Arenibacter algicola: one gene and its partner. The protein of the gene in region 1 interacts with the protein of each later gene in a pairwise test. Links are inferred from orthologs where the notes say so. Each region holds a gene or a part of one and is shown on either strand. Other genes may lie near its edges. The genes, in order: pepE and pepT.

Region 1 (16,404 bases):
CCTCCCCCTAACCCCCTCCCAAGGAGGGGGAAATAGTTTAGAATCTACAAAAATGCAGCATAAGCAAGTAGGGTGAATAACTTTTAAACCAACAAATCTTAAGGTACAACCAATAACATCCCCTCCCCTTGGGGGAGGGCTAGGGAGGGGACGCTACACTTTACTTTACCACACCAATCATTACAAAAACATGGGGCATAATTAAACTTAGAAAGTATACAAGTATGGGCCAACTTTGAAAGTCCTCCCCCTAACCCCCTCCCAAGGAGGGGGAAATAGTTTAGAATCTACAAAAATGCAGCATAAGCAAGTAGGGTGAATAACTTTTAAACCAACAAATCTTAAGGTACAACCAATAACATCCCCTCCCCTTGGGGGAGGGCTAGGGAGGGGACCTTTTCCCCTATTTTGCCGGCTCCAATTTATGGTACAGTCTGTAGAACATAATGGCCAATATAATTCCCACTAGGGCACCTACGATAAGGTCCAACGGATAATGTACCCCAACATAAATGCGACTTAAAGCAAATAATAACGGCCAAATATAGAACAGCCAGGACCATTTCCATTTATCCCTAAGAAATAGGAAAACACCTGTAGTAATACTAAAGGAACTGGAAGCATGGCCCGAAAAAAAACTATAGCCGGTGGGACTTTTAAGAATTCGGATCAAGGTGTTGATTTCCTCTGTATTACTTGGGCGAAGACGTGCCACCAATTCCTTGGTGATTCCTGTAAGTGCCGCTACGACGGTCAAGGTAATAAGTATGGTACCTAGAACCCAAAAGGCCTCTTTTTTAGGGTATGCCCTAAAAACAAGAACTACAAAAAAAATAAATAAGGGAATCCAAGTAGAGAAATTAGTTATGGCAGACCAAAAAGCATCATGGTTTTCAATGCCCAAACTGTTCAGATAGATAAAAGCATCCCGGTCCCACTGTAACAGTTGGTCCAGCATATTACTTTCTTTTTACAACGCCGGTTACCTCATCGACGTTCTGCTTCACTTTATTGATTTCGTTCTTTATGTCGTCTGTAAAGCTGGTATCTATTCCCTGCTTCTCGGCACTTTTTTGTATCTCTTTCTTGATATCCTCCGTGGCATCCTTAAGTTGTCGCATGCCCTTCCCCAATCCCTTGGCTATGCCAGGAATTTTGTCGGCGCCAAAAACCATTACCACGATAAACATGATAAAAAAGATTTCCGCCCCGCTAATAAATAGAATTATCGTACTTAACATAACACAAATATAATGAGAAGTTTGACAGCTGCATAAAAAATATGGTTAACTTTTTTTTGTTCACCAAAACCCTATAAAATAAGGCTGAAACCAGTATTTAACACATTCACCACAAGCCATACACCCTCTAATTCCGAAATAAAAAAGCACTAGTTTTGGATAGTACTGCCGAGGAATAGCGATCAAAAAGAAAGCCCCGATACCTGTTTTGCCGTAATGCAATCCGGTTTCGGGGCCTTAATTATATTCAGGAAACAGTTCTAACTATGCTCCTGCTTTTAAATAAGATCAAAAAAATTATTTCCCTCTTATATTCTCTTTAAAAAGTTCAAAGTCGGATTTAACCTCCTTGGCAGGCCATGAATTATTGGTAGTATCAATATCGGCAGTTTCTGCCTTTGGATCTACCACAATTCCTACCAACTCCTTGCCGGAAGCAATGACCCTTTTTACTTCCTGATCATTTTTTCTCCATATTTCCGGTGGGTAGGTAATATTTTCCTTGGAACCATCTTCGTAGGTATATTCTACGATCAAAGGCATAGGAATGCCTCCTGGTTTATTAAAAGTAATCTCATAGAAATATTTGGGTTCCTCAATGGCATTTCTCTCAGCCGCCGACAGATTGTCCATCATGAACTCTTTTAATGTCTTGGAATTTTCCGATGGCGCCTTTCCTTTTAACTTGGCATCTGCATCTGCCGAGTCTTCCTCCTCCAAATAAACCAATGGGGGCAGATCCTCTTCCTTAATATTCCTTGCCGCCATTATTTCCATCATTTGTTTAGAAGGCTTATCGGAAACATAATATTTCTTGACACCCTTTACCCCAATATCCACATAATCCGTAGTATAGAACCAACTTCTCCAAAACCAATCCAAATCAACCGCCGAAGCATCTTCCATGGTCCTAAAGAAATCCTCTGGGGAAGGATGTTTAAACATCCATCTTTGTGCATAGGTCTTAAAGGCATGATCAAAAAGTTCCCTTCCCATTACGGTTTCCCTAAGAATATTTAAAGCCGTAGCCGGTTTGCCATAGGCATTGTTCCCCAATTGATAAACATTCTCTGGATTGGACATAATGGGTGCTATGGTACTTTGATCCCCGGACATATAGGGTATTATCTTGGTAGGCTCCCCTCTCCCTGATGGGTATTTGCTATTTGGAGCAATTGCTTCGGGATAGGCTACCCCAAATTCCTGCTCTGCCATATATTGCATAAAGGTATCCAAACCTTCATCCATCCAACCCCACTGACGTTCATCGGAATTAACTATCATGGGGAAAAAGTTGTGTCCAACTTCATGGATAATTACGGAAATCATCCCGTATTTCACTCTATCGGAGTAGGTACCGTCCTCATTGGGTCTCCCGTAGTTCCAACAGATCATAGGGTATTCCATACCCTGATTCTTGGCGTGAACCGATATTGCCTTGGGATAGGGATAATCAAAAGTATGATCGGAATAAGAGCGCAAGGTATGGGCCACTGCCTTGGTAGAATATTCTTCCCATAACGGATTGCCTTCTTTTGGATACATGGAAATGGCCATTACATCCCTATTGCCTATCTTCACTGCCTGCATATCGTAAATAAATTTACGGGAGGTAGCAAAACCAAAATCCCTTACGTTTTCCGCCTTAAGCTTCCAAGTTTTTTTCTTGTCCGAAAATCCTTTTTCTGCCTCTTCGGCTTCGGCTTGACTCACAATGATTACAGGCTTGTCATAAGATTTTTTAGCCTTTTCATACCTACTTATCATTTCCTTGGAAAATACTTCCTTCATATTCTGAAGCTCTCCGGTACCATCCAAGATATGATCGGCCGGAACGGTAATGTTTACCTCGTAATTGCCAAAGGGAAGGGCAAATTCCCCGCTGCCCCAGAACTGATGGTTCTGCCAGCCTTCTATATCGCTATAGACTGCCATTCTCGGGAAGAATTGGGCAATAACATAAGCCCTGTTTCCGTCCTTAGGAAAGTATTCATATCCAGAACGCGCCCTATTTACGGTATGGTCTGGAATATTGTACCACCATTTTATAGAGAAGGAAACCTGGCCCTTACTTTTTAAAACCTCGGGAAGATCTATGCGCATCATAGTCTGATTAATAGTATAGGGCAAAGCCTTTCCGTTGGTACCCCTTACATATTCTATATTGAATCCACCATCAAAAGGCTCCGTCATATATTTATTGGCGAAACTGGCCACCGGCTCCGCTACTGGCATGCCCTCACCATCTCGCAAGGGCGATTTAGAAGTTTTGGAACGTACGTTCTGATCCAATTGCACCCATAAAAATGAAAGGTCATCAGGGGAATTATTGGTATATGTTATGGTTTCTGAACCGTATATCTTGGCATTTTTATCGTCGAGTTCAATATCCATCTTATAATCTGCCTGCTGCTGATAGTAATCCGGACCTGGAGCCCCAGAGGCCGACCTATAGGTGTTTGGGGTAGCAAACTCCTCATAAAGCTGCTTAAATTTATTCTGATTAAGATGCCCGGGCTCCCGTTCATTCTTTACCTCTTCCTGGGCAACGGTAACAGCCGCGCAAAGGAACAATAGCGAGGCAAAAACATGTTTTATTCTACTCATATTTCAAATTGATTTTTTTAGCGGAGAAATTTAACAATTATATAAACAATTGTTTTAAATTACTTTAAGTTTAACATTCCTTTATTATTCTCGCGGATAAGTACAAAACTCTTTTTTTGGTTCCCGAGTTTAAAGTGGACCACATTCTTCTGTTCCTCAAAAATGTCCATCAGCACTTCGTTTTCAACGGAAATGCTGGTCGCAGTACCCAAATCTATTTTTGGAACTTCCAGATAACATATCATAATATCGTTGTCATATTCCTTACCCAAGAAATCAAAGTCCACAGGCCTATCATTGATTTCAACCATAAATTTTGTCCTCAAATATTTTTCAATATATGCATCTGCCATGTCGGACTCCTCCTTGGTAGCCAAACTGCCCTTAATGCCATACCGCTCCTGTAGTACCTTTTCAAAATCGTCTATAAATATCCTGGTCGTAATCTGCAGTGCCCTGTCCTTATCGGAGTATTCTACACTGGTTACACTGATGTAAAATTTATGTGCCACCGTGAATGCCAATAGGGGCAACAACAGTATTAAAAAGGTCTTCTTTATTAATTGCATGATGTTCTTTCTCCGTCAAAAATAAGCAATGACTGTGCCATTTGTTAGACTATTAATGGGAAAATTTAGAATTGAGATGTTAGATGTTAGATTTTAGATGCTAGATGCTAGACATTAGGTTCTAGACTTTAGATTTAGACATTTAACCTTGGACTTTGAATTTTAAACATTGAACCTACCAAGCTGCCAACTGCAACTGCTCACTCCTAACCCGGTGGCTGAGCGTAGCCGAAGCCACTGCCAACCAGCCTCAAAAAGGTCTCGACTTTATTTGCCGTTAGCTTAAAAAGAAAAGCTCCTCCCTTGTGACGAAGGGAGATGGCTTCGCCGTAAGCGAAGACGGAGGGTTTTGAAGGCCCAGGTCTATTCAATAGGACATTAGATAGCGTATGGAAATTGGGTTTGGGTATTCCAACTCCCCCTTCTTTTGCGCCAAAGCGCAAAATTCATTCCCCTCTTCGTTCCAAGAGGGGAGCTAATGACCAGTGCTTTTACTTGAAAACCTCTACCAATTCAGATTTTGAACACTTTTAACCTTGAACATTCAACTTTAAAAACTGCCAACTGATTACTGTTTACTGACCACTGCCAACCAACTTCGATTTCGACTCCGCCCGTCTACCGCCGGGCAGGCCTGTCTAGCCGTCAGGCAGGCTCGACCAGACACAAAAGTCTTGAACTTTGAACTTTAAACTTTGAACATTCAACTTTAAACTTTGAACCCTGAACTGCCAACTGACCACTGCCAACCAGCCTCAAAAAGGTCTCGACTCCGCCCGTCTACCGCCGGGCAGGCCTGTCTAGCCGTCAGGCAGGCTCGACCAGACAAAAAAGTCTGAACATTCAACTTTAACCTTTGAACTTTAAACTTTGAACCATGAACTGCCAACTGCAACTGATTACTGATTACTGTTTACTTACCACTGTTTATTGTTTATTGCTAATTGTTCATTGCAATTCACTCCATCTCATTATTCTTTCTGTAAATGACACTTTTTTGTTTTAAAAACTCCCAAATGGCAAATAGGTCCTGACTATCCACAACCGCATTAAAATTGGCATCGACCTCACAGTAATACAGGAAATCGTCTATTTTTTCCAAGGGAATTTTAAGTTGAAGTACAAAAAGGCTATCGGCAAATTGTGTACGTAATTGTTGGGATTTATTGTATTTAATATCCCTTGCCACCCGTTTCTTCAACATTTTGGTGCGGCCTGTAATGGCATTGATCAACGGATTGAACGGAATACTGGTCAACATGCCAATAGACATGGGACCCATGGAGGCTTCCCTAAGCAATCTTTCACTCTGCATCAAGGGCTTTACATGGGCATTGGGCAGCCCCAGACTGGTGGCGGAAATAACAGGTCCCACATCCATATTGTTCATATCCCTGCCCAACTCCCCCGTTAGGTTATAGGGCATAACGATAACCTCATCCAAAGCAATATTGGATTCCACTAGAGGAACGGATAAAAATTTACTCTCCAAGATACTGGAGTTTACTACAATCTCTTTGCGTTTATATTGTACGGCAGAAAAAACCAGGGTATCATTTAGGTTTACAACAATGGAAAAAAATCCGTTGATATCGGTAATGGCCGCTTTTTTTGTAGTGGTATTGAGCACATGGGTGGCAGCCACATCCCCGTCCTCACTATACACTTTTCCCTCCAAAGTCTTGGAAAAATCCTGTGCCATTAGCGCTTGTGCAAATACACTATAAAAAATAAAAACCAAATATATTGGAACAATACGCACTACCTTCTGTTTATTGTGGATTACTTTTTCAAGTCCTGTCAGACCTGAGATACTGGATGTTAGATGTTAGATGTTAGTATTGAGATATTAGATTTTAGATACTGGATTTTAGATGCTAGACACCGGACTTTAGACCTTGAACTTTAAACATTAAACTATCAACCTGCCAATACCTTGCGTCCGCTTCACACCCCTTCCGTCTTCTCCTGACTAGGGGAAGGAGCCATTTTTTTATCACTATTAAAGGAATAATCTCCCTTTCTACTTTGAACTTTGAACTTTCAACTTTCAACCATGAACTGCCAACTGCTACTGCCCTCTGTTTACTGAACACTGTTCACTGCCAACTGTCACGACCCACCAACTTCGATTTCGACTCCGCTCAATCTCCGTTCTCTTCATTCGGTGGCTGAGCCTGCCCGTTCCGTTCAGGCGGGCGTAGCCGAAGCCACTGTTCATTACCCTCAAAAAGGTCTCGACTCCGCCTGTCTGCCTCCGGGCAGGCTCAATCTCCGGCAGGACTTTGAACTTTGAACCATGAACCATGTACTGCCAACTGCTACTGCCCACTGAGCACTGATTACTGTTCACTGCCAACTGCCCACCAGCCTCAAAAAGGTCTCGACCCCGCTCGACCGGACAAAAAAACTTTGAACCCTGAACTGCCAACTGTCACTGCCCACTGAGCACTGATTACTGTTCACTGAAAACTGTTCACTGCCAACTGTTCACTGTTCACTGGCAACCAACTTCGATTTCGACTCCACTCAATCTCCGGCAGGACTTTGAACTTTGAACCTGCCACGCTGCCAACTGCCACTGCCCACTGAGCACTGATTACTGTTCACTGTCACGGCCCAACAGCCTCAAAAAGGTCTCGACTCCGCCTGCCTAGCCGTCAGGCAGGCTCGACCGGACAAAAAAGTCTGAACATTCAACTTTCAACTTTGAACCATGAACCATGAACTGCCAACTGCTACTGCCACTGTTTACTGTTTACTGTTCACTGATTACTGTCCACTGCCAACTGTTCACTGTTCACTGATTACTGCCCACTGGCAACCACCAACTACTTCTCCGCTTCCAATCCCTCCAAATAGGTCTTGCTATGGGTAACCAGGAAATCTATAAGCTGAAATTCATTGCGTTTTTGCAACAATGACCTTTCTGGCAATTGGGTATCGCAATACAGTAAAAAATCGTCTATTTTTTCTTGCGGTAGTTTAAGGTCTAGCACAAAAAATTCATCGTCATATACCTGCCTCAATACCTCACTAACCTTTAAAGGTTCCCGCTCAACATCGGTATCGCTCCCTTTGGTCGCCAACATAAGTGCTTTAAAGATATTAACGAAATTAAGGCCGTCCTTCATCCCCTTATCCGCATCGGACAGGGCAATATTCTCCACTTCCGTTAAACGGTCCGTTTCGTATTCGTAATCCCTGTTTAGGAATTCCTTGTTTTGGGCCTGAAGAAATTTTTCCTGATTTTCGGGTGTTACCACTACCTCGTCCAATTCGGTCACTTTTTCGGTAACCTCTACTACCAATCTGTTATTTTGTAAAATTTCATCGGTAATATCCACCACCTTCAACTGGTAATTAATGGCCGTAAACACCAATTGGTCCCCAGCTTTTACCATAATCCCGAACTCCCCTTTGTCATTGGTAATCGTGGCCATTTCGGTAGTAACATTTATGACATTCTCATTGGGAACGTTCACATTTCTATAAAGTACCTGTCCCCTTAAATATTGGCGATCATCATCCTGTGAATAGGAAATTGCGACACATAAGAAGAAAAGTAAGAAGAGTATTCTATTTTGCATTTTTTTATTTAAAATTAGATAAATTAAGCGTCAAATATCCTATTTTTCTCAAAGAAATAAACTCAAATGCTGCTTTTCTACCAATATGGGATAAAGAAAAAGCATGTTGGGTTCATAAAAAAGCAACCCACCTTTAAACTTTTGTTAATTTGTATCTTGCCTATCCGTACCCAAAGAGTAGAACACATGAAAAAAATATTATTGGCCAGTACTTCTACCCTCTTTGGACAAGGGTATTTGGAATATCTTTTGGAAGAATTAGAGTCCTTTTTTGAAGGCTGTTCCACCATTACCTTTATCCCTTACGCCAGGCCAGGCGGTATATCCCATGAGGATTATACTACCCTGGCAACTACCGCCTTTTCCAAAATAAATAAAAAGGTGGTAGGGCTCCATACTTTTACCGATCCGCTAGAAGGCCTCGCCCAAGCGGAAGGCATTTTTACAGGTGGGGGAAATACGTTTCTCTTGGTTCAGCAATTGCACCAATTGCATCTTATTAACCCTTTGAAGGCAACAATAGAGTCGGGCACCCCATATCTTGGAACCAGCGCGGGCAGTAACATTGCCGGCCCAAGCATGAGGACCACCAATGATATGCCCATTGTTTACCCTCCCAGTTTTGACACCTTGGGGGTGGTGGATTTTAATCTCAACCCCCATTATTTGGATCCGGACCCCAATAGCCAACATAAAGGAGAAACTAGGGAGACCAGGATCCGCGAATTTCATATCTTTAATACTACCCCCGTAATTGGCCTCCGTGAGGGCAACTATATTTTGGTGAACGGAGACCACAAAATTCTAAAGGGCGAGGGTACGGCGCGCATCTTTGAAGCTGGAAAAAAACCTTATGAAAGTAAGAATATTCCCTTTTAACGAAGATACATTTCAGTTCACCTAGTAGTAACGTATTTTACCCGATAAAACTGTGTATATCTTACGATAATTTTACTTTTGATAGCCTAAGTTTTAAAAGTATAAGTGCCCGATTTATAAGGCAGTATGGATTTAAGTATAAATCCATGGGCTGTTGGCGCAAAAACTTTAAAACCTTGAACCTTGAACCTTGAACCTTGAACCTTGAACAAAAATAAAGTAGGACAACGATAAAAAAATTGAAAATGAAATATATCCACTTCTTTTTTTGCCTGCTATTGGGAATGGCCGTGCAGGCCCAGATAAAGATCGGGGACAACCCGCAAAATATAGACCCTAGTTCGGTACTGGAGCTGGAGAGCAGTTCCAGGGTATTGGTCATAACCCGTGTAAACACCGCACAAATGAACGCCATTATACCCTCGGCAGGGGCATTGGTGTACAACACGGACGTAGAATGTATCCATTATTATACAGGTGTGGAATGGAAGGATATCTGCGATGCTGTGGCCGGTTCCATTACCTTTACTTCGGACGATGGTACGGTTGTAATTACTTCCACCGGTGGCAATAACTACGACCTAAAAGTAGGGCAGATTACAGGGATGAACATTGTAAACGAAACCGTTTTTGGCGCCGATATTGCAACGGCCACCATAGGGGAAAGACAATTGGCACCCAATTCTGTTGGCTCTTCCGAACTACAGGACAATACCGTAGGAAAGGACGAAATACAGGAGGCCGCCGTAGGCACCCTGGAAATTATTGATGGCACCATTAAACCAGAGGACATGGAACCAGGAGCCTTTGACCAGCTATTAACGACCGATGCCGCCGGCAATGTGGTATGGCTAAATAAGAACGAGCTAGGTGCTACCCAGGCAGACCAGTCTACCATTACAGGGGCGGGCACATTGGCAGACCCTATAAAAGTTGGGAGCACTGTATTGGGCGACATTTTGGCCAATGCCACTGCAATTACAACCAAGGAAGATGTGGCCAACAAATCGGATGATACGGCCCTTGGAAACTCTACCACCCTCTACCCCACCCAAAATGCGGTAAAGACCTATGTGGACCAATTGGCAGGAGCGGCCAGCACTTTAGCAGATGGAAATATTTTTGTAGGCAGTGCCGGCAATGTGGCCACAGGAGTCCCCATGGGCGGGGATGCTACTATTGACAATACCGGCTTGGTGACTATTGCCGATCTTGCGATAACTTCCCCAAAAATAGCCCTTAACGCCGTGGGACAGCCCCATTTAGCTGACAATGCGGTTATCTCCAATAAAATATTGAACGGCAATGTTACCCCCATAAAAATCCAACCAGGAGCCGCCAATCAGATCATGACTACAAATACGCTTGGGGTGGTGACCTGGCAACCCATTTCTGCAGTGGGCGGAAACCAGGATTTAGCTAGTGTACTAGGTTTTGGAACCAGTGCCGGAAACAACCAAATAAACAATTTAGCAGACCCTACAGCACCACAGGATGCAGCAACGCAGGCGTATGTGGATGCCCAGGTTGGCGGTTCTGCACAGACTATTGTGAGTGGTGATACCCCAAATTCTATAATATCTGGAACGGATGGAGGCGCCCTATATAATGATTTAGATTCGGACCCTTCAAACGAAATAGAACTACCGGCTGGTGGAAACGCAGGACAGGTACTTTCCACTGATGGGTCTGGGGGGTATACCTGGATTGACGACAATGGTGGCACTGATACTGATGAGCAACAATTGACTCTAGAAGCAGGCAATCTTCTTACATTGGAAAACGGAGGTGTACCTATAAATCTTACAGCTTTTTTGGATAATACCGATTCACAAAACGCCGCGGCTGTCCCAGTAGCAGCAACGCCAGCTAATTATACGGCTGGTGCCGCCAATGTTGAAGCCCATTTAGCGGGTATCGATGCTGCAATTGGTGCGGTTGGAGGTAATCAAGATTTAGCCAGTGTCTTGGGAAATGGAACGAGCGCTGGAAACAATCAAATAAACAATTTATCTGACCCTACAGCCCCGCAGGATGCAGCTACAATGGCATATGTCTTGAGCCAAGCAGCTGATGGCTCTGAAACAATTATTGATGCTATTAATTCGACTATAGGGGTAACTGGAACTGGAACAAGTGTGAATCCATATGTATTGACAGGCGCCGCTGGAAACCCTGCCGCAGCGGATGTCACTTTTGCGCCATATTTATCTCTCATATCAACCAACACTCAGGCCGCAATTGAGGAGTTGAAAGATGAATTAAATGCCAATATTATTTCAGGGGGAGGAAATCCAACTGATGAATTACAAGATTTACAACTGACTGGAGGTATTTTAACATTGACCAATCCGGCAACGGGTGGAAACCAGGTAGATCTTGATACCGAATTCGCTACCGATGCTGAGCTATTGGCAGCAAGTGCTGACGGATCGGAGACAATAATAAATCCCAGTGCAACAGTCTCAGTAGCAGGGACAGGTACATCAGGAGATCCTTATGTTCTTACAAGTATCGGGGCAGATGGGTCAGAGACAGTAGTTAACGGAAGTACGACCGTAACTGTAACGGGTACAGGAACAACGGGAGACCCATATGTCCTGACAAGCGCTGACACTTCCGACGGGTCCGAAACCATCATAAACAATAGTGCCACAGTAACCGTCGCAGGAACAGGAACAACGGGTGACCCATATGTCCTGACAAGCGCCGACACTTCCGACGGGTCCGAAACCATCATAAACAATAGTGCCACAGTAACCGTCGCAGGAACAGGAACAACGGGAGACCCGTATATTCTTACAAGTACTGGAGCCGATGGGTCGGAGACAGTGGTTAACGGAAGTACTACAGTAACAGTTACGGGAACAGGGACATCGGGAGATCCATATGTCCTAACTAGCGCCGACACTTCCGACGGGTCCGAAACCATCATAAACAACAGTGCCACAGTAACCGTCGCTGGAACAGGAACAACCGGGGACCCTTATATTCTCACTAGTACGGGAGCCGATGGGTCGGAGACAGTGGTTAACGGAAGTACTACAGTAACAGTTACGGGAACAGGGACATCGGGAGATCCATATGTCCTAACTAGCGCCGACACTTCCGACGGGTCCGAAACCATCATAAACAACAGTGCCACAGTAACCGTCGCTGGAACAGGAACAACCGGGGACCCTTATATTCTCACTAGTACGGGAGCCGATGGGTCGGAGACAGTGGTTAACGGAAGTACTACAGTAACAGTTACGGGAACAGGGACATCGGGAGATCCATATGTCCTAACTAGCGCCGACACCTCCGACGGGTCCGAAACGATCATAAACAACAGTGCCACAGTAACCGTCGCAGGAACAGGAACAACCGGGGACCCTTATATTCTCACTAGTACGGGAGCCGATGGGTCAGAGACAGTGGTTAACGGAAGTACTACAGTAACAGTTACGGGAACAGGGACATCGGGAGATCCATATGTCCTAACAAGCGCCGACACCTCGGATGGATCCGAAACGATCATAAACACAAGTGCAACGGTAACCGTAGCGGGTAGCGGGACAACAGGCGACCCGTATATTCTTACCAGCCTTGGAGGGGCAGATGGGTCAGAGACCATTGTAAACGGAAGTACTACAGTAACAGTTACGGGAACAGGGACAACTGGAGACCCTTATATTCTCACTAGTACGGGAGCCGATGGGTCAGAGACAGTGGTTAACGGAAGTACTACAGTAACAGTTACGGGAACAGGGACATCGGGAGATCCATATGTCCTAACTAGCGTCGACACCTCGGATGGGTCCGAAACGATTATAAATAACAGTGCAACAGTAACCGTAGCAGGTACGGGAACTACTGGAGATCCTTATATTCTCACAAGTCTTGGCGGTGCAGATGGATCTGAGACCATTGTAAACGGAAGTGCAACAGTGACAGTAACAGGTTCTGGAACTGGAGCCGACCCCTATGTCCTGGCAAGTGTTGATACTTCGGATGGGTCCGAGACGATCATAAACAATAGTGCCACGGTAACAGTGGCCGGAACCGGGACCACCGGGGACCCCTATATTCTCACAAGCCTTGGCGGTGCAGATGGGTCCGAGACCATCGTAAACGGAAGTACTACGGTGACCGTAACGGGGACGGGGACATCGGGAGATCCATATGTTCTCACCAGCGCCGACACTTCCGATGGGTCCGAGACGATCATAAATAACAGTGCCACGGTAACAGTGGCTGGAACCGGGACCACAGGGGACCCGTATATTCTCACAAGCCTTGGGGGTGCAGACGGGTCCGAGACCATCGTAAACGGAAGTGCAACAGTGACAGTAACAGGTTCTGGAACTGGAGCCGACCCCTATGTCCTGACAAGTGTGGACACTTCAGATGGGTCCGAGACGATCATAAACAATAGTGCTACGGTAACCGTAGCAGGAACCGGGACCACCGGGAACCCGTATATTCTTACCAGCCTTGGAGCAGCGGTAACAGCGGATGAAACTACCATAACCGGGGATGGTACTACTGGAAATGAACTACAATTAGTGGACGGAGGCATCACTGCATTGCAGCTAGCTGATGGCGCCATAGTTGGCGGTATTGGCGGAAGTATATTCGACAATTCAATTACGGCCGCTGATTTGGCTCCAAATTCAGTTGATCAATCGGAATTACAGGCAGATTCTGTTGGTGAATCCGAATTAATTGATCAGGCAGTGACCCCAGCAAAAATAGAACCGGGAAATGCTGATCAAATTTTGAGAACTAATGCCGCTGGTACAGCCGTTTCATGGGTCGATCTTCCAGCAACAGGAGGTACAACAGAGTTAGCGGACCAGAACACTATCACTGGGGACGGGACGACAGGTAACGAATTCCAGGTTGCCAATGGGGGAATCGATACCCAACAGCTCGCAGCCGATGCGGTCACCTCAGCGCAAATTGCTAACGGAACAATAGTTAATGCTGACATTTCAGGATCGGCAGACATAGATGGCTCCAAAATTAACCCTGCATTCACTGCCGATATCAGTACTACCGGAAACTTACAAGTTGATGGAAATGTTAATGTAACTGGTACTCACTCGCCAGTACCCGACTACGTTTTCCAAAAATATTATTTAGGTACTTCAATCCTAAATAAAAATTACACCTTTAATAGCCTTGCTGAAATTGAGAAACATATAAAAAAGAAACACCATTTACCAGGTATAAAATCAGCCAAGGAAATCAAGGAACAGGGATTTTGGAATCTTGGAGAAGCATCAAGAATAAACCTAGAAAAAATAGAGGAATTGTTCCTGCATACCATAGAACAGGAAAAGAAAATAGATCAACTTAAAAATGAAAACGAATCTCTGTCCGCAGAACTGCAGTCGCTCCGCAAGGACATGGACGAAATAAAGGCATTGTTACAAAATAAGAACTAAGGATACTGTCCAAGGAAAATGAAAAACGCCATCTACATCCTCGCATTGTTGCTGCCCCTAGGGATACAGGCCCAAACGGCCCTGTACAATAGTGGCAACATCCGTATCCACAATGAGGGACAAATAGGCTTTCATACCAACCTCATCAACAATGCCTCATTTGACCAAAATTTGGGCCTGGCCGGTTTTTATGGCAGTAGTATGATAAGTGTTTCCGGCGCCTTTATGCCCGTATTCTTCGATACCGAGATTGCCAATGACCAAGGGGTAATGCTCAACACAGGCATGAGTGTCATCTCCAACACCAATTTTATAACGGGCAATTTTGTTACTCCAAGGCAACAACAGGACGTCTATTTTAATTTTCTGCAGGATGCCTTTTATGTAGGTGAAAGCGACCTCTCCAAGGTAGATGGTTATGTCACCATCAATAACGAACAAAATTTTATTTTTCCAGTGGGCGATTCGGAACAATTACGATCCCTGACCTTCAATAGCAGTGGCACTAACAGTTTTGCCAAATGTGCCTATTACAGGGAAAGTCCCACCAACCCTACCACCTTCCCCGAAAGTTTTGACCCTACCAAAAAACCCAGGACCATGGGCGATATCAGTGAGGTAGAATTTTGGCATTTGGAAGGCAGCGTTTCCTCTAACATACAGATCAGTTGGAACGCCCGCAGCAATATAGCCGCCCTTACCGAGGAGGTGGAAAAGATAATTCCCGTAGGCTGGAGCATTGCGGGCCGATCTTGGGTGAATCTAGGTGCAGCTTCGGTAGTGGGCGACCTAACACAGGGGTTTTTAATTTCGGAAAATTTTGTCCCGGACGATTATGCCGTAATCACCTTTGCCTCCGAAGCCACGGCCAAAGAATTGCTAACATTGGACAATTACCTGGTAACCCCCAACGGCGATGGGGTAAACGATGCCCTATATATTGAGGAACTGGAACTTTCGGATGACGATACCATCAGTATATATAACCGTCAAGGTCAGAAAGTTTATGAGGAGGACAATTACACCAACGGTTTTACCGGCTACTCCAATGTGGACAATTTGGTCATTAACCGGGGAGCCGGATTGCCCAATGGGGTCTATTTCTACATAATAGCAATGAAAGACCTTCAGCTTAATTATCAGGGATTTTTGTATTTGGAACACTGAAAGGGTTCAAGGTTCAAGGTTCAAGGTTTAAGGTTCAAAGTCCTACCGGAGATTGAGCCTGCCCGGCGGTAGACGGGCGGAGTCGAGACCTTTTTGAGGCAGTGGGCAGGTCGAAAGTCAAAAGTCTAGAATCCAGCATCTCACTTCTAAAGTCTAGTATCTAATATCTCAATACTAATATCTAGCATCAAAAATGCCAAGCGTATCAATCCCGTATAATTGTTCCCCTATTGCACAAATGCATGGATTCACAACTTTTGTCGCTCTAATTCCATAGTCATTTTAGCTAATTGGACACAAATTATCATCAAAATTCTTTGATTAAGATGGTTAACATTTCAAAATGGCAATACCCTTGAAGGCAGTAGTTTTGTAAGGCTCTTCTTTCATTTTAAGGTTCGACCAAAGGCATATTTTATAGACCTAATTTTCAATAACATAGGTACACCACATCTTTTATCGGGTTCACAACATTTTTTTAACATTCCATAATTAGACATCTAAATTTGGGTTTATATAGGTCTTAGCACCCCAAATCCCCTTGAATGGACTTTAAAAAATTACTCCTATTACTGTTTTTGATGAGTTGCTCCTTTGCAACTGCACAGGTAAAAATTGGTGAAAACCCAAACAGTATTAATGCGGCTTCCATAGTTGAATTGGAAAGTACTACCAAAGCATTTGTACTTACACGAGTTTCCAATACCCAAATGCAAGCCATTAAGCCACTACGTGGGGCAATGGTCTATAACACGGATGCAAAATGCGTTTTCTTCTACAACGGAACGCAATGGAATAGCCTTTGTACCGGTGGTTCAACTGCTACGGGGGGGGTCGGCATACAATCTACTGTTGATAACGGTAACGGGACATTTACCTTCAATTATACAGACGGAACAAAATTTACAACTTCAAACTT
Region 2 (16,514 bases), on another replicon or contig:
ATCAGATATCAACAGATAAACAGCAATACCCACAAAAACGATAATCTGAAGCCATTTCAAGACTTTTCCCAATTGTCCATGCTCCTTTATATACTTCGAAATAGTTCCTGAAAGAATGGCAATTGTACTAAAAACAGTAAAGGAAACTAATATAAATATAGCAGCAAGCACGTAAAATTGTATGACAATATTTAAAAAATGGCTAAACAAAAAACCAGGAAAAAAAGCCAAGAAAAATATGGCTACTTTCGGATTTAATACATTCATAATAAAACCCTTTTTGTATAAATCCATTAATGTTTTTTGGTCTTTATCATCATTTTTTACTTCTATTTTATCACTGCTTCTAAAAACTAAAAAAGCTAAGTAAAACATATATAACGCACCAAAAAGTTTAATGGAGAAGTAAACATTGGGATTTTGTTTTATTAATGCAGAAACCCCAAAGGCCAAAAGAGTTGCATGTACAAGACAACCAGTCATAAGCCCAGCTACGGTAGCAATACCGTATTTCCGGCCGTAGGTAATGCTTTGTATCAGTACAAAAATATTGTCAGGGCCAGGGGTAATGGCTAGAATTGCTGTAGCCATAACGAATGCCAATAATACATCGTAATACATGTCGAATTAAATTAATAAATTAATGAGGGCTTGAAAATACCAATTATTTGCCATCTTTTCCATAAACAAAGCTTGATAAATATCTTACCAGAGCACTAATCATTATTCATCTTTTTTATATCTTCCACAAAAATTTAATTATGAAACCAGTTTTTTACACCCTTAGCCTATTGGCTGCAATATTATTAATGAGTTTTAACATTCCGAACACTACTAATTTGAAAGAGGATATAAGTATGGAAAATTCCAAAAAGCAGGACAGCGTATTGCGCCATGTAGTACTTTTTAAGTTTAAAGCAAATATCTCCAAAGAGGACATTGCAAAAGTAGAGGCCGCTTTTAGCGCCCTACCTTCCAAAATACCGCAGATAGTGGGTTATGAATGGGGAATAAACAATAGTCCTGAAGGATTGGACAAAGGATTTACCCATTGTTTTTTCCTTACCTTCCACAGTGAAGCAGATCGTGCCATATATCTTCCACATCCGGACCATAAGGCTTTTGGGGCGGTGTTGACCCCACATTTGGAAGATGTAACCGTGGTGGATTATTGGACCAAATAGTTAAAGACTTTTAAGGATAAAGATTAACGTCCTACCAAAAAAAGGGTTGACCCAATGATGGTCAACCCTTTTTTATTCCTTGAAATATAAGGGATACTGTCTACACTTTCAGCTGTTAAGCCTATTAATAATGGCCTTGTTGATTCTCTTTATCAGTGACGGGCCTTCATAAATAAACCCGGTATACAATTGAACCAAATCGGCACCCGCGTCCAATTTTTCAAGGGCATCTTCGGCTGAATGAATTCCACCTACGCCGATAATGGGAAACGCCTTATTGCTTTTTTGGGACAAAAAGCGGATAACTTCCGTACTTCTTTTGGTAAGAGGTCTACCGCTTAAACCACCTGCTTCTTCTTTTAACAAAATATCGGATTTCAGATTATCGCGAGATATCGTTGTATTGGTGGCAATTACCCCATCTATATCCGTATCCTTTACTATGCCAATAATATCCAGCAACTGCTTATCCGTTAAGTCGGGAGCTATTTTCAAAAGAATAGGTTTTTCCTTCCTATCCTTTAATTTTGCCAATTTGGTATTTTCCTTTTTCAATTCCTTAAGCAAGGCTGTCAATGGTTTCCTATCCTGAAGTTCCCTAAGGCCGGGGGTATTTGGTGAGCTAACATTCACTACAAAGTAATCTACATGGTCGAACAGGGCATCAAAACATATCAAATAATCCTTTGCTGCCAGTTCGTTCGGGGTCACCTTGTTCTTCCCGATATTGCCCCCGATTAAAACCCTATGACTTTTTTTTAGATTTTCAACAGCATCGAACACCCCCTTATTATTAAACCCCATTCTATTGACGATGGCCTGATCTTCTTTTAAGCGAAACAAGCGCTTTTTGGGATTTCCATCCTGAGGTTTGGGAGTCAAGGTCCCTATTTCAATAAATCCAAATCCAAAATCGGATAGTTCATTGTACAACTTGGCATCCTTGTCGAAGCCCGCTGCCAAGCCCACCGGATTTTTAAATTTCAAACCGAACAATTCACGTTCGAGACGAGGGTCGTTGACAGAATATAAAGTCCTGCATATTCCAGCAAATCCTATACTGGACAACAAACGAATTGTTCTAAAGGTGAAATGGTGAACCCTTTCTGGATCAAATTGAAAAAGGATGGGGCGGATAAGCTGCTTATACATTTAAATTATTTTCCGCAAAAATACAAACTAGCCGTGCTAAACTATCCTAAGCACACGCTTTTTATTAACATTTACGACAACTTATTCCGGTACCACTACTAGGGGTTGCCGTGATACTTCCTGGCAAAGGGTAACGTACCGTTGGTATTGCTTTTCATTGAAAAGTGCTAAAAGTTTGAGGTCGTATTTTTTAAAAACCTGTTTCATTCGCTCCTCCAGAACCTTATACTTCGCCCCCAATGCCGTTAAATCCTCAGGGGTACTTTGCGGGTGATTTTCAAAAAGATTTTTCCGCTCTTCATCCAACAAACGGGTTTCAATTTCCAGTGCTGCCTTAAACTCCTCCAAATTGGTTATCTGCTCTTCTTTAAGCTGAAATATTTGTATTATAGTATCCGATTCCGTCGCACCAATGCCCAAACTACATTCTTGTTGAGCTTGTACGGATATCACAAATCCGACGATAAGGATCAAGGTGGAAAAAACTTTCTTACACATAGGTTTTTGTGCTGGTTTAAAGTACAAATATAAAGTAATAATACAACCAGCTGCGCTTCCCCGAAGGTTATCTTTCCAAATTAATCCATTAATAGTATAATAGAATTTGCTCTGAACTTCAGGTCCACGGGCTACTCCACCTTACTCCCCAAGACAAGGCTGACAAGCCTAGGCTATACAGTTGCCACAACAGGCCCAAATAAAAAATAATAAACTGTATTTTTGATTAAAATTTAGTTTTATGCAACACATTATAGACCGGTTTATAAGTTATATTACCATAGACACCCAAAGCGACCCTAACTCGGCTACCACCCCTAGCACTGACAAGCAATGGACACTTGCCCATAAATTGGTGGAGGAACTCAAGCAGATAGGAATGCAGGATGTAGTTATAGATGACAAAGCTTACATTATGGCTACTTTACCCAGCAATTTGGACAAGGAAGTGCCTACTATTGGCTTTATCTCCCATTTTGATACCTCTCCAGATTTCACGGCTACCGACGTAAAGCCTCAAATAATAAAAAATTATGATGGCGGGGATATTGTTCTGAACAAAGCGGAAAATATAATACTCTCCCCAAGTTATTTTGATGACCTCTTGCAATACAAGGGCAATACCCTTATCACTACAGATGGCACCACCTTGTTGGGTGCCGATGATAAGGCCGGAATAACGGAGATTATTACCGCCATGGAGTATTTAATACAACATCCGGAAATTAAACATGGTAAGATCAGGGTGGGCTTTACCCCAGATGAAGAAATTGGTCGCGGGGCACACCATTTTGATGTTGCAGCATTTGGCGCCGATTGGGCCTATACTATGGACGGTAGCCAAATTGGGGAATTGGAATATGAAAACTTCAATGCGGCAGGTGCCAAAATAATCATTAAAGGAAAAAGTGTACATCCGGGTTATGCCAAAGGAAAAATGGTAAATGCCATTTTGATCGCCAACGATTTTATTTCCCAATTACCCGGCCATGAAGTGCCCCAAAAAACTACCGGACGGGAAGGGTTCTTTCACGTGCACCACCTTAAAGGAGAAATTGAGCTTGCCGAAATTGAATTGATCATTCGGGATCACGACCCAAAAAAATTCGAGCAGCGCAAAGAACTATTACAATATATCACGGAAAATTTGAATGCAGAATACGGCGATTTTGTATCCCTTGATATTAAAGATCAATATTTTAATATGCGGGAAAAAATTGAACCGGTGATGCATATTGTTGAAATTGCCAAAGAGGCCATGGAAAGTTTGGGCATTACCCCAATTATAAAACCAATACGCGGCGGTACCGATGGTTCACAATTGAGCTTTATGGGGTTGCCATGCCCCAATATTTTTGCTGGCGGACATAATTTTCATGGAAAATATGAGTATGTCCCTGTAGAAAGTATGCAGAAAGCGGTTGATGTTATCGTAAAAATTTGCGAACTTACAGCTAAAAGATAACTTAAGTATTTGTGTGCCCATAACAGCGCGACAATATACATTTCATTTGGCAGGAAAAATGAAGACCCAAGAAAAGATAGAAGCCTATTTCGAAAAAGAACAGCCCTTTAGGGAAGGTATTTGCCTTTTGCGGGAATTGGCCCATAAAACCGGACTTATTGAAACGTACAAATGGGGTATCCCTGTATACACCATGGACAATAAGAATGTTCTAGGTATTTTAGCCTTTAAACATCATTTCGGCATCTGGTTCTATAATGGCGTCTTTTTAAGTGACCCGAAAAAAGTACTGGAAAATGCACAGGAGGGAAAAACTAAGGCCATGAGGCACTGGAAATTTAGAACCATGGAGGATATTGATGAGGCTACGGTTTTAGCCTATTTTCATGAGGCTATCAGCAACCAAAAGAAAGGACTTGTCCTTGCCCCTGAAAAAAACAAACCAATTTCAATGCCTCCCTTGTTAAAAAAAGCACTTAACAATAATCAGGCTTTAAAAGCAAATTATGAAAGTCTAACCCCATATAAACAAAGGGAATATTGCGAGTATATTTCTCAAGCCAAACAGGAAAAGACCAAGCAGTCCCGACTGGAGAAATGTATTTCCCTCTTGGAAAAAGGTTTGGGGCTGCATGATAAATATAGGAAAGGATAGTCAGTGGTCAGTGGTCAGTGGTCAGTGGTCAGTAGTCAGTAGTCAGTGGTCAGTGGTCAGTGGTCAGTGGTCAGTGGTCAGTAGTCAATGGTCAAAAAAAATAAATGGAATTGGATATTACAATTCTGACCTAATATAATTGATTTACTTAGTGGTATTTTCCAATACTATTATTGACGGTCCTTCGGATAGCCATTTTTGGCCCAGACCAGTGGTATCTCCTAACGGAAGAAAATACACAAAAGATCCTAGAGCCAAGTCAATGTCGCCATCAGCATCCATATCCTCCGCGTCCATAACGATCCATCGACCATTGATCGACTCCGAAAAGGAATAATCCTCAAATTTCATATCCCCTTTATTTTCCAGATACACAAAACTTTCCTCTGGGGAACCCACATAATCAGGAAAAAAAGAAATTGCCGCAATATCCAGATCTCCATCCAAATCATAATCCCTGGGCATGGCTTTATAAGCCCCGTTTAAATGGTAGAAATAGGATTGCTTAAAATTCAGATCTCCATCGTTCAGAAATATATAGATACCGTGATATTCCTTTAATATGGGCGTTTTGTCCGCATTGTCCCCACATACATATAATATATCATCCAAGCCATCCTTATTAAAATCTACCAACTCTATATATTGGGAACCATTAAGTGGAAGAAAAGAGAGCAATCTTTTGGTAGTAAACGTGCCATCGCCCTGATTTTGATAATAAAAAACACCTTCATCCCCTTGAGCCATAAGCACAAAAATATCTTGTAGACCATCCCCATTGGCATCCTTTATCACTGCGGAAATGGCACCCGATCTGTTATCCAACGTCCTCATGGTGTATTTATCACCCCCCTTGTTTTCGTACCAAACCAATTTCCCTGTTTCATTGCCGTATTCACAGGCTACAACGTCTTCCAACCCATCGTTATTTAAGTCCCCATAAGCCATATTGACCGGCCTTTGTAAATTTGGAATCACCTCCTTGGAAGTGTATGAACCTTCAGTTCCCTTAGAAAATAATTTTTGTAAAGCCCCATCCGACACATCATTGGGGAAAATGTTTTTGCCAGCGGTTGTCAAATAAATAGTGTCGTATTTTTCGTAATAGTGGATAGGGGCCGTCTTAAGTCCTAGTACTATATCCTTCTTAAGATTTTTGTCCAGGAATGTCAGGCTATTTATATTCCGCTTACTATCTGCAAATACCACTCCCCCATTTTCTGGAAGGATTTTCACCATAGTGGTCAGGGCTGGAGTCTGGGAAAAGCCAGACTCCTTGATTTTAAAATGCTTTAGGCCCATTTTAATTTTATTGGCCCTTTTAGGCGGTAAAATGGTATCCGGTGCATTGTTAAGGTAATAGTCTACTATTTTGTTCCAATCTGCGCGGGCAATTAGAGGTCTTTCTGAAAAGATATTGGCCTTTTTAACCACTTCTCCGCTCCTACCATTGTCAAAGAGACTATCCGGGCGCAGATTACCTTTGTACATCCCCAATCGATGACCCATTGAAGGAAGTACATCGTTTTGCCAACTGGACCTTGGCAACAATTCTGGTTTAACAAAGAGATGACAACCGGAACAGTGGATTTCTGCCAAGCGATTCCCAGGCAAATTGGTAGCAGTTGGCTCTTTATATTCCAAAGTCTGCGATTCCTTTTTGTTACCGGAACAAGAAATCAGCAATCCTATAAGGAGGGCCAGCGAAAAAAAAATCTTCATGCGATATTAAATAAATATAGGAATTCGGTAAAAAATGTCCTCCTGATAGTGACCTAATCTACGAAGATACTGCCGAATTTTCAAGTAAGATGTAAATATCCCATATACAATGATCGTTCAAAGTGCAAATCAAACAATAGAAAACTCAATTGACAGTAATAATAGCTAAGCCATCCTCACTAAAAGAAAGGTGGCCAAAAGCCAAAGGACCAGGCTTAAAATTCCCCCTATAATAAAAAAATGTTTGAACTTGTAGTTGCCTATTCCGTATATCAAGGTATTGGTTTGATATCCTACCGGTGTAAAAAAACTGAAATTTGCGGCAAACATTACAGCTAGTATAAATGGCTTAAAATCCAAATTTAGTCCGCTTGCCAGTGCCATTGCTATTGGGGTCATAATAATGGCCGTGGCATTATTGCTGACCACACCGCTCATGACCATGGTGACAAAAAAAAGACTGCCAATAATTATCATTTTGGATTGGCCCACCAATAAGCCCAATAATCTTTCCGAGATCCACATATCCGCTCCCGTGTTGTGCATTGCTATACCCAAGGGTATCATTCCTGCCAGCAAAAAGAAAATTTGCCAATTTACCTTTTTGTATACACTGTCCAAATTTAGGTTATTGGTAAGCAATAATATAGAAACCCCTGCCAAGGCACTTACCATAATGGAAAGAACTCCTGTAGCTGCCAAAACGACCACTAAACCAAGAACCGCCAGCGATAAAATTCTTCCGAATCTGGAATGGGTTTTAAGCGAATCAAACTCCTGTAATAGTACTATATTTTCAATGGCTTCCAAAGACTTAATATTTTCCTTGCTTACATCAACCAGTAGACGATCACCAGCTTTGAGCGCCAATTTATCCGAACTGCTACGTACCAATCGCTCCTTGATATTGGTCAAGGTCTTGCGCTTCTTAATGGCCACGGGTATAATATCCTGCTGCATATACCCCCTTAGATTCCCCAAAGTCTTGCCCAAGAGCGCTGCTCCCGGAAGCATTAAAAGCTCAACAAACACACGTTCCTCCAGTTTGGTTACATTGTCCTCACCGGTGGAATGGTGGTTCGTCCCCTTCCAAAAAATTTGTTCGTTAAGTCCCAAATTCTGGGAATCGTTCAATTTGGAGAGGCTTAAAATGTTGCACATTAACAATAACTGATCATTCTCCTTTAAGGTAATGTATTTTCCCGGTGAATTATGAATCCTATTGTCCCTTATCAATTTCAGTATTGATATCTCTGGATTATTGAATAAAAAAGTCTCCTCCAGCCTTTTGTTTACCAACTGTGACCCCGGCTTTATACGGACACTGGTAATATAATCCGAAACACTATAATCGGTCCCCAATTCCCTTTTCCCGCTCCAAGGCAACCATCTAAGCATTAGGGTGAGATAGACAATGGCCACGGCCAAAAATATTAATCCTATGGTAGTAAATTCGAAAAAACGCAGGGCCGGCGCTCCCAGGTTTTGTGCCACGGAGTTTACAATAAGGTTTGTAGAGGTACCCATTAAGGTGCAAGACCCTCCCAATATGCCCGCAAAGGAAATAGGTAATAATAATTTGGATTTGGAAATATTGAATCGATCAGAGAGTTGATTAATAATCTTAATGAAGACAATGACGACAGCGGTGGTACTTATAAATGCAGAAATACTTGCGGTTACGATCATAAAAACAGGAGCTATTATAAATAACGGGAAGGCTCTTATTTTCCCCAAACTGGAAGTAAGCCAAGTAATAACCCCATTTTCCTCCATGGCTATGGCCAATATCATCAATGCCAAAACAGCTATAGTTGCACTATTGGAAAACCCGCTTATGGCATCTTCCGGTTTCACCAGCCCAAGTAAGGTCAATGAAACAATTATAAAAAAGGCAATCTTGTCTACCGGAAAAACTTCCAGGGCAAATAAGATTATGGTTATAAACAATACCAAAAATACCAATCCCATTTCGAACGTCATCCCATAACTATTAAATTAAGACCTCCTTTAATATCTACACTCCAAAAACAAAAAAAATCTTCCTTGCCCTTTTAAGCATATGCCCAAAACCTCATTACAAATTACATATAATATTAAATATGCCCCTATAACAGGAGCACAAGCCATTGAAAAATTGAAATTCCCAAATGTGGTTTTAATATGGATGAAATTTAAATTTCACTGGATAAGGTCATAACTACTTTTTGACATTCCTCCATACATTTTACACAAGAATTAGCGCAATCCTCACAATGTTTATGGTCATGCTGCGCGCATTGTTCCGCGCACCATTGACATACCTTAGCACAGATGCTGCAATACTCTTTGGCATATGGACTATTTGCCATTAAAAATTGTAGTGCCGCCGAACAAGATTCAATACAAAGGATACAACAAAGTGGGCAGTCATTTTTACTATCCTTACCCGACATTTGAAGTAGGCAATATTGACAATCGGCCATACATTTACGACAGGCTTCAATACAATCCAAATAAGGTGATTCCATAGCATTAATAATTAAAGTTATACCTAAATTAATTCAACACCATTTAATGCAATAGCTCAATTCAATATATTGTGATCGTTATTGACAATTAAGGTAACTGGACAGACAAAATAAATGGTGTCATCTTTTCTTTTGATGATGGCGTATAAAAATTAACTTTATCCCATATTTATTATGAGGAAAATAAAAGTAGCTATTGTGTTCTTATTACTTTTAACGAACTTCAAATGGGAAAAGAACAATAAATTTTGTAACAGCTAAGGATCAACATATAATATTCGATGAAAAATACCATTTCGCATAGAGTAGCCGATTTTTTGAAAAATTTCCCACCTTTCAATGTCCTGGGCCAGTCTGACCTTGAAACCCTAGCCGAAGAAATTACCATAGTCTACAAGGAAAAGGATAGCGTTATTTTTGCCGAGAACGACGAACCCCATACCTACTTCTATGTAGTAAACAAGGGTGCTGTTGCCCTTAAAAAAGGGTCCGATAAAAGTGTCATGGACATGTGCGATGAGGGTGATATATTTGGACTTAGACCCCTGATGGCTCAGGAAAATTACAAAATGACTGCAAAAGCACATGAAGAAAGTATCCTTTACGCCATTCCTATCAATATTTTTAAACCATACGCCCAAAAAAATATAGCAGTTGGAAATTTCTTAATAGAAAGTTTTGCCTCCAATACCAGAAACCCCTATTCCAAAAGTCATCGTGGTAAATTGTATGATGAAGTGCCCGAAATAAATCCCGTGGCTCCCAATACCCACGTATTGGATTTGCAATCTGTACAGTATTCCAAAAAATTGGTTACCTGTACCGCAACCACCTCGGCCAAAACAATAGCCAAAAGAATGACAGAAAAAAAGGTTGGGGCCATGTTGGTGGTCAGTGATAAGATGCCCATTGGGATAATTACGGACAAAGATCTTCGGAACAATATTGTTACCGGAAAATATCCCATTACCACAAAGGCCAAGGAAATAATGGTTTCTCCTGTTATAACCTATAACAAACACCTCACCATAACCCAGGCACAAATGGCCATGATGAAAAGTAATATTAGCCATTTATGCATCACGAAGGACGGCACACCCAACTCCAAGGCTATTGGAATACTATCCAAACATGATGTTATGGTAGCTTTGGGAAATAACCCGGCAGTATTGATCAAGGCCATAAATAGGGCCAAGAAAATAAAATCGATAAAACAAATAAGAAAGAGTATAACGCATCTTTTACAGGATTACTTGGATCAAAATATCCCCATTAAATTGACTACCAAAATAATATCCGAACTTAACGATGCCTGCGTTAAGCAAATTATTAAACTATCCTTGGAGGAAATGCCAACAAAGCCCCCAGTAAAATTTGCATGGCTGGCTCTTGGTAGCCAAGGACGGAGCGAACAACTCCTTCAGACCGATCAGGACAATGCCATGGTCTTCGAAAATGTTCCTGAAGAAAAGCTCATAGAAACAACAGACTTTTTTTTGAAATTGTCCAAACTAATCAACAAAGGATTGTTTGAAATTGGTTACGATTATTGTCCTGCAGAAATGATGGCTTCCAATCCCAATTGGTGCTTAAGCCTGGATGAATGGAAAAAAACCATTTCCCATTGGATAATAAATCCAGGGACCGATGAGGTATTGCTTTCCTCCATATTTTTCGATTACAATATTACCTATGGGGATGTAAATTTGGTGAATGAATTATCGGAACACATTTTTGAAACCACAAAAAAATATCCCATTTTCTATTTGCACTTGGCAAGTGGGGCCCTACAAAACCCGTCCCCAACAGGCTTTTTTAGGCAAGTGTTGGTTGAGGAAGATGGGGAGCACAAAGATACCTTCGATCTTAAAAGACGGGCATTGATGCCTTTAACCGATGCCGCAAGAGTACTGATTTTATCGCATTCGGTCAAATCCATCAACAGTACCGCAGAGCGATTTGAAAAACTGGCAGAGTTGGAACCCAATAACGAGGAAATCTTTATGGCCTGCTCCTATGCCACAAGGGCACTTTTAAAGTTCAGGACGAAACAAGGTCTGCTTCACAATGATTCTGGGAGGTATATTGCCATAGACAAATTGACTAAGGAAGAAAGAATTAAACTGAAAAGAACTTTTAAGACCATAAAGGAAATTCAGGAATTGGTAAGTGTTAGATTCAAGGTTTCAAACTTGTTACGATGATAGATTTCTTTAAAAAAAAAGTAAACAACTATCCCGATTATTGGTTGGAATATGAGAATAGTTTTAAGAAAAAACCGATTGAGGACCTCAACTTGGTAAGATTCGTGGTCTTGGATACGGAAACTACAGGATTCGACTATTCAAACGACAGGATACTCTGTATTGGGGCCCTAAGTTTGGTCGACAAAAATATTGCACTCAACCAAAGCTTGGAAATTTTTCTGAAGCAGGAGCATTACAATGCGGAAACTGCAAAAATTCATGGTATCCTAAAAAATGGTGGGGCCTCCTGCATAAGTGAAAGTGCAGCTATGGAAGAATTATTGGGATTCTTAAATAATGCCATAATCGTAGCCCACCATGCCATTTTTGACATTACAATGATCAACAGGGCCTTGGAAAGGAACGGCCTTCCCAGGTTAAAGAATAAAGTATTGGACACTTCACATCTTTACAAAAAAACGCTATTGACCTCCAATGTGTTCAAAAAGAAAGAGCATTATTCCTTGGACGAATTGGCGGAAAAGTTTGATATCTCCAAAAAGGATAGGCACACCGCCTTAGGAGATGCCTACATTACTGCCATTGCATTCCTAAAAATAAGGAATCGATTGAAGGGCAAGGGACAACTACGATTAAAAGACCTTTTAAAAATGGGGTAACTAATTTATCGATGACAGGTACCCCAAAACATTTTTCTCGATTCTAGACTGTATATCCGAGATATCGGCCTTGACAAACTTTTCTCCGGTAATATTTTCGTACAGTTCAATATACCTTTCAGAAACGGTCTGTATATAATCATCGGTCATTTCCGGTACAACCTGTCCTTTTAACCCTTGAAAGTTATTGCTTATCAACCATTGGCGAACGAATTCCTTGGACAATTGCTTCTGGGCCTCTCCCCTATTTTGTCTTTCCCCATAGCCTTCGGCATAAAAATAACGTGAAGAATCAGGGGTATGGATTTCATCTATAAGTACAATTTTTCCATCCTTGGTTTTCCCAAATTCGTATTTGGTATCCACTAAGATCAATCCTCTCTTGGCGGCGATTTCCGTTCCTCTTTGAAAGAGTGCCTTGGTATAATTTTCAAGAACCAGATAATCTTCCTCGCTCACTATTCCCCTTTCCAAAATGGCTTCTCTGGAAATATCCTCATCATGGTCTCCCATTTCAGCCTTGGTCGCAGGGGTTATAATGGGAGATGGGAATTTATCGTTTTCCGACATCCCGTGGGGCATTGGAACTCCACATAACATTCTTTTACCCAGCTTGTATTCCCTAGCAGCATGTCCGGATAAATAGCCTCTAATCACCATTTCCACCTTAAAGGGCTCGCAGGCAAACCCAACGGCAACATTGGGATCTGGAGTGGCCATTAGCCAATTGGGGACTATATCGGCCGTATCCGCCATCATCTTGGTAGCGATCTGATTTAGTATTTGACCTTTATAAGGAATTCCCTTTGGCATAACCACGTCAAAAGCGGAAAGCCTATCAGTGGCCACCATTACCAAAATATTATTTTCTAGATGATATACCTCCCTTACCTTTCCTTTGTATAAGCTTTGTTGTCCCGGAAAGTTAAAATTTGTATCAATTATTGTATTACCCATGCTGCAACTATCAATTGTTATGCTCAATTCCCTTATAAGCCTCTATGACCTTTTTAACCAATTTATGCCTTATCACATCCTTATCGTCCAAATAAATAACCTCTATTCCTTCAATGTTCTGAAGCACCAATAAGGCTTCTTTCAATCCCGAAATCAAGCGTCTTGGCAAATCGATCTGACCTGGGTCCCCATTAATTAAAAATTTGGCATTTTTTCCCATTCTGGTTAGGAACATTTTCATTTGGGCATGGGTAGTGTTTTGGGCCTCGTCCAAAATAACAAAGGCATTGTCCAAAGTCCTTCCCCGCATGAAAGCCATAGGGGCTATCTGTATAGTGCCGTTCTCAATATAATGGGCCAATTTTTCCGGTGCAATCATATCCCGCAAGGCATCATATAATGGCTGCATATAAGGATCCAACTTTTCCTTAAGATCTCCTGGCAAAAAGCCCAAATTTTCACCGGCCTCCACAGCGGGCCTGGTCAATATAATACGCTTAACCTGTTTCTCTTTTAAAGCTTTTACCGCCAAGGCCACTCCCGTATAAGTTTTTCCGGTTCCCGCCGGTCCTACGGCAAATACCATATCATTGTTCCTAGCGGCATCGACCAATCTTCGCTGATTTACCGTTTGTGCTTTGATAAGTCTACCACTTACGCCATGGACCAAAACTTCACCACTGATTTCTGAAGACTCCAATATTTCCTGTCCATTGCTGGCCAAGAGTCGCTCAATACTATTTTCATCCAACTTATTATACTTGGCATAGTGGGCGGTAAGCAGATCGAACCTTCTATCGAATTCGTCCAATAGGTCTTCGTCTCCATAAACCTTAATTTTGTTGCCTCTGGCAACAATCTTAAGCTTCGGAAAATGCTTTTTAAGTAAATCTATGTTCTCATTATTCTGTCCAAAAAATTCCCTTGGGCTAATGTCTGTAAGTTCTATTATAAGTTCGTTCAAAGAAGAGAGGTGTTATAAAGGATTAGATATGAAATATATATTTTGGTTCGCTGATTTTTTGTGTAATTTTGTTTAACAAACTTAAGTAAAAAAACAACTTACCAAACCAAAAACATATCAACAGTCCTATATGGCTATAATTACTTTAACTACTGATTTTGGACATAAAGACCATTTTGTAGGCGCCATAAAAGGGACAATTTACAAGGAATTGTCAGATGCAAAAATTGTTGATATTTCTCATTCCATTGCGCCTTTCAATATTCAGGAATGCGCCTACATCCTCAAAAATTCATATAAAAATTTTCCTGATGGCAGTATCCATATCGTAGGTGTGGACTCAGAATTGACGCCAGAAAACCAACATATTGCCGTATTGGTGGACAACCACTATTTTATTATGGCCAACAATGGGGTAATAGGGCTCATAATTTCCGAAATAGTGCCGGAAAAAGTGGTAGAAATTCAATTGCCCAATAGCATTGATAGTTCGTTTCCTGAAATGGATGTTTTTGTAAAAGCGGCAAGCCATATTGCCAGAGGTGGAAAACTGGAAGTAATAGGCAGGACCTTTAAAGATCTTAAGGACCTAAGGGAGTTCAACCCAAGAATTTCCGATGACGGCAAGACCATATCCGGAAGCGTTATTTATATAGATAACTACGGCAATGTGGTAACCAACATTCAACAAAGCACCTTCAAAACCATAGGCAAGGGCAGACCTTTTGAACTACATGCCCGTAATAAAAAAATAAAGGAGATCCACAAAAAATACAGTGACATCATAAATTACAGTTTGGATAAAAGTCAGCGTAAATCCCCTGGGGAATTACTGGCACTATTCAACTCATCAGGCTATGTAGAAATCGCAATTTATAAGAGCGACCTTAATACCGTAGGTGGGGCCTCTACCCTATTGGGTCTTGATTATAGGGATACTGTAATTATTAATTTTACTTAAATACAAGGAACAAATGTTGGTAAGAATTGTAAAATTAACCTTCAAAAAGGAAAATATTGCTAGTTTTGAGGCCATCTTTGAAAACAATAAAAAGAAAATCCGACAGGCGGAGGGCTGCACCTTTTTAGAACTGTTGCAGAGCAAGGAAGATAATAATATATTTTTCACATACAGTTATTGGAATAGCGCTACCGATTTGGAAAACTATAAAAATTCAGAATTCTTCAAGAGCGTCTGGGGGAAGACCAAACAATTATTCGAGGACAAACCAGAAGCTTGGAGCCTAATAAAGAAGGAAACGATTAACTAACATACATGATTGCCATATTTAAAAGAGAAATACAATCATTTTTTACCTCGCCTATAGGTTATCTGGTCATAGGATTATTTTTAGTGCTCAACGGATTGTTTCTTTGGGTATTTAAGGGACCTTTTAATATTTTTGAATACGGCTTTGCCGATCTGGGCAATTTCTTTCTCCTTGCCCCTTGGGTATTTCTTTTTCTGATACCCGCCATTACAATGAAAAGTTTTTCGGAGGAAAAAAAACTAGGCACTTTGGAGCTGCTTTTTATAAAGCCCATCTCTTTATGGCAAACGGTTATAGGAAAGTTTTTGGGTACCTTTTGCTTGGCCTTAATCGCCATATTGCCTACACTTCTTTATGTATATACCATTTCCCAATTGGGTGTAACCATAGGCAATTTGGATATGGGCATGGTGCTGGGCTCTTATTTTGGGCTCTTATTTCTAACTGCAAGCTATACCGCCATTGGATTATTTTCCTCTATCCTGTCCGAAAACCAAATTGTAGCCTTTATCATTGGTATGGTACTATGCTTTATTATGTTGTTCGGATTTGAAAGTCTGGCCACGATATTGCCCACTGGCCCTATGATACTTTTTGTGGAACAAATAGGAATGAAGGCCCATTTTGAAAGTATAGCCAGAGGTGTCTTGGACACTAGGGATATTATTTATTTCACAAGCCTTACCCTATTCTTTCTCTTCCTGACCATTAATCAACTAAAAAATCAGAATAGATAATGAAAAGAAGTTTATTATCTATAATCAAGGCCGTTGTTTTATTGCTGATCCTAAATATTCTGGCCAGTTTTTTCTACGCGAGATTAGATCTGACCGAAGACAATAGATATACCCTTTCCACGGCGGCATTAAATTCTGTTGGGGACTTTAGCGCCCCTATAATAATCGATATTCTTCTCGATGGAAATCTTCCACCGGAATTTATAAAATTGAAGCTGGAAACCAGGCAGCTATTAGAGGAATTTGCATCAGAAAATAAGAATATAAAGTTCAATTTCGTAAATCCGCTTGAAGGAGCCACGCAAATTGATGGCGTTATCACAGATTTACAGGCTTTGGGCCTTACCCCCACAAACGTTACCGTTGAACAGAATGGAAAAGTCTCCCAAGAGATTATCTTTCCATGGGCTATGGTCAATTACAACAACAGCACCGTAAAGGTACCCCTGTTAAAAAATAAACTTGGTGCCACCACTGAAGAGCGTGTAAACAATTCCGTTCAACATTTGGAATATGCCTTTGCAGATGCCTTT

Evidence for each region.
Region 2: the proteins of pepE (region 1) and pepT interact in binary tests that used the Escherichia coli proteins (3 or more experiments, as listed by UniProt). The link is inferred for Arenibacter algicola from one-to-one orthologs.

The regions. Positions count from the first base shown.
Region 1 is NZ_JPOO01000003.1:1,443,860-1,460,263, forward strand. What follows is about bases 7,247-10,039. They hold pepE (dipeptidase PepE), read left to right. Parts: upstream 7,247-8,193; coding sequence 8,194-8,886; downstream 8,887-10,039. Other genes in these bases: U735_RS0116720 (hypothetical protein), read right to left, coding at 7,249-8,007; U735_RS25065 (bZIP transcription factor), read left to right, coding at 9,132-10,039. Outside these bases: U735_RS0116690 (phosphatase PAP2 family protein), read right to left, coding at 404-958; U735_RS0116695 (Sec-independent protein translocase subunit TatA/TatB), read right to left, coding at 960-1,241; U735_RS0116700 (M1 family metallopeptidase), read right to left, coding at 1,539-3,848; U735_RS0116705 (DUF6702 family protein), read right to left, coding at 3,908-4,417; U735_RS0116715 (carboxypeptidase-like regulatory domain-containing protein), read right to left, coding at 5,376-6,119; more of U735_RS25065, read left to right, coding at 10,040-14,318; U735_RS0116735 (gliding motility-associated C-terminal domain-containing protein), read left to right, coding at 14,337-15,485; U735_RS25070 (collagen-like domain-containing protein), read left to right, coding at 16,031-16,404. UniProt on the Escherichia coli protein: Hydrolyzes dipeptides containing N-terminal aspartate residues. May play a role in allowing the cell to use peptide aspartate to spare carbon otherwise required for the synthesis of the aspartate family of amino acids.
Region 2 is NZ_JPOO01000001.1:1,984,529-2,001,042, reverse strand. Bases 2,285-5,187 are described here. They hold pepT (peptidase T), read left to right. Parts: upstream 2,285-3,075; coding sequence 3,076-4,299; downstream 4,300-5,187. Other genes in these bases: U735_RS0108475 (FG-GAP repeat domain-containing protein), read right to left, coding at 5,099-5,187; U735_RS0108480 (YdeI/OmpD-associated family protein), read left to right, coding at 4,358-4,954; U735_RS0108490 (hypothetical protein), read right to left, coding at 2,418-2,834; U735_RS0108495 (quinone-dependent dihydroorotate dehydrogenase), read right to left, coding at 2,285-2,336. Also shown: U735_RS0108505 (LysE family translocator), read right to left, coding at 1-621; U735_RS0108500 (Dabb family protein), read left to right, coding at 762-1,184; more of U735_RS0108495, read right to left, coding at 1,293-2,284; more of U735_RS0108475, read right to left, coding at 5,188-6,676; U735_RS0108470 (SLC13 family permease), read right to left, coding at 6,842-8,659; U735_RS0108455 (DUF294 nucleotidyltransferase-like domain-containing protein), read left to right, coding at 9,468-11,390; U735_RS0108450 (3'-5' exonuclease), read left to right, coding at 11,387-12,052; U735_RS0108445 (phosphoribosylaminoimidazolesuccinocarboxamide synthase), read right to left, coding at 12,053-13,009; U735_RS0108440 (PhoH family protein), read right to left, coding at 13,020-13,973; U735_RS0108435 (SAM hydrolase/SAM-dependent halogenase family protein), read left to right, coding at 14,104-14,934; U735_RS0108430 (putative quinol monooxygenase), read left to right, coding at 14,948-15,244; gliding motility-associated ABC transporter permease subunit GldF, read left to right, coding at 15,250-15,981; gliding motility-associated ABC transporter substrate-binding protein GldG, read left to right, coding at 15,981-16,514. UniProt on the Escherichia coli protein: Cleaves the N-terminal amino acid of tripeptides.